Regions from separate parts of the Shewanella halotolerans genome, predicted to be linked through region 1. Evidence: predicted binding sites of a transcription regulator. Region 1 holds the regulator's gene; each other region holds the start of a gene.

The links. The regulator sigma-54, encoded in region 1, starts transcription at its own class of promoters, with help from an activator protein. The targets are predictions, from matches to a motif close to GTTGGCACGNNNNTNGNNT.
Region 2: the regulator sigma-54 is predicted to act here: its motif matches at 903-921, upstream of flgF (flagellar basal-body rod protein FlgF).
Region 3: the regulator sigma-54 is predicted to act here: its motif matches at 1,211-1,229, upstream of K0H81_RS03420 (nitric-oxide reductase large subunit).
Region 4: the regulator sigma-54 is predicted to act here: its motif matches at 882-900, upstream of K0H81_RS08905 (YccF domain-containing protein).

What each region holds. Positions count from the first base shown of each region.
Region 1 is NZ_CP080417.1:3,986,548-3,988,749, reverse strand. It holds gene ptsN (PTS IIA-like nitrogen regulatory protein PtsN) at 1-227, opposite strand, end outside; gene hpf (ribosome hibernation promoting factor) at 230-517, opposite strand; gene K0H81_RS17235 (RNA polymerase factor sigma-54) at 548-2,035, opposite strand; gene lptB (LPS export ABC transporter ATP-binding protein) at 2,170-2,202, opposite strand, start outside.
Region 2 is NZ_CP080417.1:3,064,590-3,066,791, forward strand. It holds gene flgG (flagellar basal-body rod protein FlgG) at 1-101, opposite strand, end outside; gene flgF (flagellar basal-body rod protein FlgF) at 112-855, opposite strand; gene flgE (flagellar hook protein FlgE) at 1,055-2,202, opposite strand, start outside.
Region 3 is NZ_CP080417.1:759,248-761,449, forward strand. It holds gene K0H81_RS03420 (nitric-oxide reductase large subunit) at 1-1,165, opposite strand, end outside; gene K0H81_RS03425 (LpxL/LpxP family Kdo(2)-lipid IV(A) lauroyl/palmitoleoyl acyltransferase) at 1,458-2,202, opposite strand, start outside.
Region 4 is NZ_CP080417.1:2,091,898-2,094,099, reverse strand. It holds gene K0H81_RS08910 (1-aminocyclopropane-1-carboxylate deaminase/D-cysteine desulfhydrase) at 1-741, opposite strand, end outside; gene K0H81_RS08905 (YccF domain-containing protein) at 971-1,378, shown strand; gene K0H81_RS08900 (substrate-binding periplasmic protein) at 1,466-2,202, opposite strand, start outside.

The DNA.
Region 1 (2,202 bases):
ACGGGTTGATCTATGTTAGTCAGCCGCCCGTGAGGAATCGCGATACCATTGCCTATACCTGTGCTGCCCATTTTCTCTCGAGCCAGAAGGCTTTCAAATATTTCTTGAGAGGAGAGGGTGGGGTACTGGACAGCGGCTAAGTCGCTGATAAGCTCCAGTACCTTTTTCTTACTGCCCGGAGTGGCGCAGGTGGTGCACTCCGGCCGCAGGATGGTACTCAGTTCCATCGTTAATGTTTAGTAAGCTTCTCTTTGTGTTTAATGACCTGACGATCGAGTTTGTCAATCAGGGAGTCTATCGCGGCATACATGTCCGCATGTTCGGATGTTGCGAACACTTCTCCGCCACGGAGATGTAACTTTGCCTCAACCTTCTGTTGCAACTTTTCGACATTTAATACAACGTGCACATTATTGATCTGATCGAAATGACGTTCAAGCTTTGTGAATTTCTCTTCGATGTAGCTTCGTAGAGATTGGGTGATCTCGATATGGTGCCCAGTCAGGTTTATTTGCATAAAGATAGTCCTCCAGTTTCCAGGTTTGTTTTATAAGCTCTTGCGCTGATTCGAGGGCGGTATAAGCATTGCCTCGCGATACTTGGCAATGGTGCGTCTAGCCACCTTAATACCCTGTTCGGCCAAGAGTTGAGCCATCTTGCTGTCGCTCAATGGCTTTTTCTGGTTTTCCGCAGCAACCAGCTTCTTGATGAAGGCACGTATTGCTGTTGAAGAGCACTCTCCGCCATCGTCGGTACCGACGTGACTGGAGAAGAAATATTTAAGCTCGAAGATCCCTCTCGGGGTATGCATATATTTTTGCGTGGTCACACGTGAGATGGTGGATTCATGCATCTCCACCGCCTCGGCGATGTCGTTCAGTACCATGGGCTTCATCGCCTCTTCGCCAAATTCGAAGAAGCCTTGTTGGAAGTCGACGATACAGTTGGTCACCTTGAGCAGGGTCTCGTTGCGACTCTCCAGGCTCTTGAGGAACCATTTGGCTTCCTGCAGGTGGCCGCGAATAAACTGGCCGTCCGCCTGACTCTTAGTGCTGCGGGCCATGGCGGCGTACTGCTGGTTGACGTTGATCTTGGGCATGCTGTCTGGGTTAAGCTCGACTACCCAGCGTCCCTTCTTCTTGGTGACGGTCACATCTGGGATCACGTACTCGTCGCGGCTGGCGGTGATGGCGAGCCCTGGACGGGGATTCAGGGTCTGGATCAGGGCGATGGCATCCCTCAGCTCATCTTCCTTGAGCTTGGTCTTGCGCATCAGCAGGCGGAAGTCGCGTCCGGCGATGAGATCCAGGTGTTCCTTGATCAGCATGCGGGCGTTAGCGATGTGCGGCGTGTCGTCACTGTATTGGGCCAGCTGGATCGTCAGACATTCGCTGAGGTCGCGGGCCGCCACGCCAATAGGGTCGAAGTGTTGTACCCGTTTGAGCACCGCCTCGACCTCGTCGAGTTCGATCTCAGGGTCGCCCATGGCCTCGAGAATATCTTCACAGGTCTGGGTGAGGTAACCGCGCTCGTCGATAGCGTCGATGATGGCGGTAGCGATGGCCAGGTCGTTATCGGAAAAAGGGGTCAGGTTCTTCTGCCATTCCAGGTGTTCATACAGACCTTCGCTGGTCTCGCCCTGAAAAGGCATGTCGTCGTCGCGCATGGCGCCCGAGCTTGAGTTTGGTGAGGCGGTGTAGACCTCATCCCAGGTGGTATCTACCGGCAACTCGTCTGGCATGGAATCTTGAGTCAGGGCATCTGAGGTCTCGACCCCTGAGTTATCCTGGCTCGAATCCAGCTCTATCTTGTCGTCGTACTTGTTGTCGAAGCTGTCGCTGACGCTATCGTCTTGCAGCTCGATGCTGGCGCTCTCCTGCTCTTCATCCAACTCCAGTAACGGGTTGGATTCTAATGCCTGCTGGATCTCCTGCTGCAACTCTAATGACGACAACTGCAACAGACGTATGGCCTGCTGTAGCTGGGGCGTCATGGTGAGATGCTGACCCATTTTGAGCTGAAGTGACGCTTTCATCGTACTGCTATTCCCTTGTTTCTAATTATAAAATGAGAAAGCTCTGGCTATATGTGCCGGACAAATATATCGGATAGTTCCTAAGGCCACAATTAACGCGTGGTTTTTCCTCTGTGGCCCCATTATAAGATTAACTATAGCTTGAATTGTTCACCTAAGTACACTGC
Region 2 (2,202 bases), 920 kb from region 1:
TATCCAACGGTGCTCGCGTTCGCCACATTGTTGGAGATCACCGAGATATCTGTTTGCTGGGCATCTAAGCCAGTCTTACTAATCCATAACGCCGGATGCATAATCTATCTCCTAACTAATGCGCATTAATGACGAAGAGGCTTGATCCATCTCTTCGGCGGTTTTCATCATCTTGACCTGCATCTCAAACTGACGCTGCAGATCGATTAAAGAGACCATCTCGTCGACGGCGTTGACATTGCTGCCTTCGATGGCGCCACTCTCCACGGCAACATTGGGATCGGCCGGGGCATTAACGCCAGACAATTGACGGAACAGACCATCCTCGCCGCGCATCAGGTTTTGATTACCAGGGTTAACCAATTTGATACGGCCGACCTCCTCGATCACCTCAGCGGTTGAGCCGAGCGGTCTGACCGAGATGGTGCCATCTTGGGCTATTTCGACCTTTTCGATAGGAAGGGGTAACACGATGGGACCGGCATCGCCCATAACAGGGTTGCCTCTGTCGTTACGCAGCAGGCCTGAAGTATCAAAACTCAGGCTGCCAGAGCGGGTGTAGGCCTCACCGCCATCGACGGCCTGCACGGCTATCCAGCCGTCACCTTTCACCGCGATATCGAGATCCCGTCCCGTGGTCTTTATGGGACCGGCGGCAAAGTTGGCCGACGGGGTCTCTGTCATCGAAAACACCCGTGTCGGCAACCCTTCGCCAAAGGCCTGCATAGATCTGGCCTGTTCCAGATCCGACTTAAAGCCGTCGGTATTGGCATTGGCAAGGTTGTTGGCACGCACTGCCAGCGAATGCATATTCTGCTTGGCGCCACTCATGGCGACATAGAGTAATTTATCCACTTGCTGCTCCGTCAATGTTTCAACTAAAACTGTCTAATAACAGAACAAAGCAAACATCATGCCAAACAATGGATTTGGTTAAGCAGGCGAAATCAAGCAGATAGAAATGAAGCTAAGAAAGGAAAGGAGAAGCGGCAAGAGAAGCGGAAATGTGTTGCCGTCAGGGCAACACATTTCACGAATTCCACTAAGCGGCTGCTTAACGGATCTGCAGTACCGTCTGCTGCAGGGTATTGTTCACTTCCAAGGTGCGCGAGTTCGCCTGGAAGTTACGCTGGGCCGAAATAAGGTCCACCAGCTCAGTGGTCAGGTCGACATTTGACTGTTCCAGCGCCGATGAGCGAATGCTACCGAAGGTGCCGCTGTTGGCCTCACCCGCCAGTGCCGGACCCGAGTCAAGGCTCTCCTTCCAGGAGGTGTTACCCACCTGAGTCAACCCCTGCTCGTTGGAGAAGCGCGCTAGGGCAACGCGCGCCAGCGGCACGGTTGAGCCGTTACTGTAGCTGGCGTTGATTAAACCATCGGCGCCCACTTCCACGTTGGTCAGACGACCAACCGTAGTACCGTCCTGGCTCAACTCTGTCACCTCGAATGGCGAGGCGTATTGCGTCGGGCTGTTAAAGTTCAGCGTAAGTGTCTGGGTGCCGTCTGTACCAGGCCCCAAGACATTTGCGCCGCTCACGCCCAACTGCTCAGTGGTTATAACGGCAGGATCGCTACCTGTGTAGGCACCGGTATCGTTAAACGAGAGCACAGAGCCTTTCCAGCCGCTGGCATTAACCGCACTGCCACTAGAGTCGGCCACGCCATCACCCGTGGTATCTCGGCCATAGGTGCCCGCGGCGCCCGCCAGGTCCACCTGCTTGCCGTCTACCGCATAGAAGGCCACCCAGTTACTGGTGCCTGTGTAGGCCGCCTGGGGTGGACGCACGAAATAGGTGGTCAGAATGTGGGGCTCACCCAGTGAGTCGTACATGGTGACCGACGTCGAGTTATTATAGGTATCAGGGTCGTTCGGATTGAAGTTAGCTGGATCCAGCGTGGCCTCACCCGCGTTAAGGTTCATCTGAATACCGATATTGTCTGTCTTCTGTGGGCTACCGGCAGTATCAGGGATCTTCACCGGCTGAGTAGTAGTCAGACTCACAGAGGTCGAGTTGCCATCCTTGTCCACTGGGAAGGTCTGCAGGTAGTTACCGGCCGAGTTCACCAGGTAGCTGTCGGCATCAACCTTAAAGGCGCCGGCACGGGTGTAGGAGAGATCCTGCGAGCCCACTTCTGATGAGGTCACGAAGAAACCACCGCCATTGATCGCCATATCCAGCGCGTTGCTGGTAAATTGCAGGC
Region 3 (2,202 bases), 1.4 Mb from region 1:
CGCCGATCCATTCACCGGCCATAGAGCCCAGTACCACGACAACCAGGGCTACCCAGAGGACGTTGACGCCCAGACGTTGGAACTTAGGCTCATATCCCGATAGCGCAGGCGCTATGTAGAGGCCTGTGCCGAGCCAGGCGGTGGCGATCCAGAATACCGCTAGCTGGGTATGCCAGGTACGGGTGACTGAGTAGGGCAGTATCTCTGATAGCGGGATGCCGTAGAAGTTTTGCCCTTCTACCGCGTAGTGCGCCGTCACGCCCCCTAAGAGGATCTGCAGCAGGAAGAGGCCGACTGCGGTGACGAAATACTTACCCACGGCCTTCTGTGAGGCGGTAGGCTTCTTGAGGAACAGAGGATCTTGCTCGGCTGGCTTAGGCAGCTCTTCATGCTTGCCTGAGGCGTGGTGCCATACCAGGGCGCCGATACCGGCGATAAGGGTGACGATACTCAGGATAGACCAGACGATGTTGTCTGAGGTCGGGGTGTTACCTAGCTGCGGATCGAAAGGCCAGTTGTTGGTGTAGGTATACTCTTGTCCTTCACGCTCTGTGATGGCGGCCCAGGCGCCCCAGAAGAGGAAGGCGTTTAGCTGTTGGCGACGCTCAAGGTCAGGCACTGTGCCTTCCTTCATCGCATACTGTTCGCGCAGAGTTGAGAGCTCAGGATCGTCGCCAAACAGAGACAGATAGTGGTCTGATACCTGGCCGATGGCCTGAATACGGGTTTCAGACAGGCTGATGCGTATCTCGCCATTGGCCGAGGTAGTCAGGGTGTTTCGACGTAGGTCGTCACGTAGCGACTGCTCGAGCCCAGCTTTCTTGATAGAGTCCAGCTCGTTGAAGCTTCTGCCATACTGCGCCTTGGCGGTGATATCTAACCAGGCCTGCGCCTCACGGTGTAGCCAGTCGGCGGTCCAGTCTGGGGCGACGTAGGAGCCGTGACCCCAGATAGAGCCTAGCTGGTGTCCGCCCATAGAGCGCCAAACCAGTTGACCACGCTCTATATCGTTTTGGGTGAACAGAGGTTGACCCTGCACATCGGTAAAGGCGGTGGGGATTGGGGGTTTTTCGCGATAGATCTGACTGCCTATGCTCAGCAGTACAGAGAAGGAAGCGATAAGTACTATCAAGAGTGCTATCGCCGTTAGCCGTTGTTTATTCATAGAGCCTCTCAGCGCAATATATTGTAGGTGTGGAGTACCCTGCTATAGCAGCTAACGTGCCATACTTATAAGTTGTTGATTGTTATTGGGTAAGAGTATATTAGTGTCTTATTAAATTGTCATAATGACAATTGAGATAAAGTGTAAAAATGACACTGAATGTCAAAAGGACAGTGTGTGTTTTGTCTGTGTCGATTTGATACTTATTGGGGTTGTAGAAAGATGTGCGGCATAAAAAAAGCCAGCCTAAATGGCTGGCTTTTACCGAGCGACTAACCCTTTCGCCGTCGGGCTAGCGATAGAGCGACGGGTCATCCTTATTGGGACGGGTCTTGAAGCGTCTATGCAGCCACATGTATTGCGCTGGGCTGCGTTCGATGATCTCTTCTATGATGCGGTTCCCCCGCTTGGCATCTTCCAGCTCGTTCTCGCCGGGGAAGTCTTCCAGCGGCGCTTGTATCTCTATGGTGTAACCCTTGTCATCTTCATTGCGCACCACAATGAAAGGCAGCACCTTGGCCTTGCCCAGTTTGGCTAGGGTGGTGGCACCCGTGATAGTCGCGGCCTCAGGCACGGCGAAGAAGGGGATAAAGACGGCGCTGGAACGGCCGAAATCCTGATCCGCCGTATACCAGATCACATCGGGGTTACGCAGACTGCGCACCATCTGTCTGAGATCCCGCTTGGGCACCAGTCCCTTGTTGGAGCGCAGACGTCCCTTTACCTGAAGGTATTCCATCAGCGGATTATTGTGGGGGCGGTAGACGCCTATGCCCGGCTGAAACTGGCCGAAGATGCGTGCGCCCATCTCCAGCGGCAGACAGTGCACCGCGAAGAGGATCACTCCCTGCCCGGCGGCCAGGGTCTGTTCTACGTGTTCTTGTCCCTTGATGGTCATATGGCGCTGAATGCGTTCGTCACTCCACCACCAGGCGTTGGCGATGTCGAATATAGCCTTGCCCGTCTCTTCGAAGTTGCGGGTTAATAGTTGCTGCTGGTCGGCCTGGCTCATCTCGGGAAAACAGAGTGCTATGTTG
Region 4 (2,202 bases), 1.9 Mb from region 1:
CCACATCTGATAGAACTCAGGGTACAGCTTGCCAAAGTGGTAGCGCTTAGCTGCCGGGACAATCTGAGGATGCAGCGCTGCATCCTGCTCAAGCTCTAAAAATTGCGTCCTAAGATAATCATCGCCCCCCACCACGGCGCAGGTCATGACGTCAATGCTGGGATCTAGGGTTAAGAACTGTTTTTGCAGATAGAGCGCAGTGGTGCCTGTGCCCGATGGCAGAAACACCACTAGCTCACTAATATGCTCTGCGCTTTTCCAACTAACAATCTCCTCGGCTAGCTGGGCCACGCCTGGCTCGGCAAAGGCGCAGCGTCCCCCTTCTGGCACAAACAGCTGCTCATCGCTGCCCGTCAACACCCTTTGCCTTATATAAGCATCGCTATTCAGGCCATCTCTGTCGCTCTTGCTGGAGAGATCTATGACATTGGCGCCATTATTTAACGCGCCTAGGTAGTTGCCGCAGGGGTGCTCCGTCAGATAACTGGGGAGATGGTCCACGTAGAAATCCAGCTGCCACCCCTTGAGCTTAGCCAGGGCCGAGAGCGAATAGAGGGAGTTAGCCTGAGGCGAGCCATAGCCAATCAGCTGCCTCACAGAGGGAAAGTCGTTCTCGAGAAAATAGGCGAACTTGCGCGCCTTATTACCGGAAAACTCAGGATGCAGCAGATCGTCGCGCTTCACATAGACCTGGTGCTCCCCAAGGTAGACGCTCTCTACGGGCGTGTGGCTAAGCTTCATATTATCGAGCCTGAATGAAATGACGCGCCAGAGTGTACACCCTTTAACGGCAAATGCGTAATTTGACCGACTTTTGGCATATTATGTCAACACCCCAGAAGCATACCAACACAATAATCAATAAAAACATACAGATATAACATGGCATGGTTTTCGCTTATTCCGAAGTAGATCCAATTTAAGGCCTATGTCTTAACAACGATAAAAGCACTACAACAAGGAGCTCTTCATGGCACTACTGCGCTTAATCTTTAATATTGCATGGTTTATTTTAGGCGGCTTCGTAATGGGACTGGCCTGGTGGCTCGCGGGCCTGCTCTGCTTCATCAGCATCATAGGTATCCCCTTCGGCCGCGCCTGTTTCGTTATCGGAGAGATGGCCTTCTGGCCCTTTGGTCAGCAAAATGTCAATCGCCGCGCGCTGCAAGGGGTCGATGATATCGGCACGGGTCCCCTTGGCATGGTAGGTAACATAGTCTGGTTCCTGCTATTTGGGATCTGGCTCGCCATCGGCCATATCACCCACGCGCTGGCCTGTTTCATCACCATTATAGGGATCCCTTTTGGTATTCAGCATCTGAAACTGGCGCTGCTGAGTCTGACCCCTATAGGTCAAACGATCACGGCCAAGGCTTAAGAGCATTAAAGGCTTGATTTAGGGGCTGGAGGGGAGTTCGCGAACGTCGACAGCAGAAGCGAATCAGGATTACTACGGGACGGCGAACTAGAGGCTTTGCAGGTAATCTTTGAGGATCTGCTCGACTTGGATACGGGCCAGGCCGGCGTTATAGATCTCTCGCCACCTGCGCCCCTCAGGGGTGTTTCTAAAGGCGATATAGAGCTGTTTCGACTCCAGCAACTGCTTGTTAAATTGCAGCCTGCTCTTGAGTTCGGTCAGGTGTGGCTGCTCGATGAGAAACTGATAGACATAGAGATCCATGACGGCGCCCTGCACCCGGCCGGTAGCCACCTTGCGGATATTGTGTTCATCTGAGCTCACAAGCTCTACCGGCTGAGCACCAATGGCAATCATCTCATCGAGCGCCTGGGTATTTACATAGTCTCTGACCACGCCCAAGGTGTAGGCATTGAGATCCTGCACCCTCGACCAGGTAATGGGGTGCTGGCTCTGCTCCAAGATCCCCAGAGGACTCTGTCCCATGGAGTCGGAGAAGATGAATTTATCGGTTGGGTGATGATATTCGGGGAAATAGCCCTGATAGCCAGAATCGTCCCGGGTCACCACTCGCACTGTGCGACTCCAGGGGAAATAGTCCACCTGAAGCTCATGGCCCATGGCGGCAAGTGCGGCTCTGGCCACCACCACACAGGCGCCGCCCTCCTTGAGAGTCGGCCCCGAATAGGGTGGCCAATTTAATGAGGAGAGCTTGAGGGTCTCGGCCTTCGGGGCCGAAGCAACACACAACAAGGTAGCGATGAAGATGGAAACAAGCAGAAAAT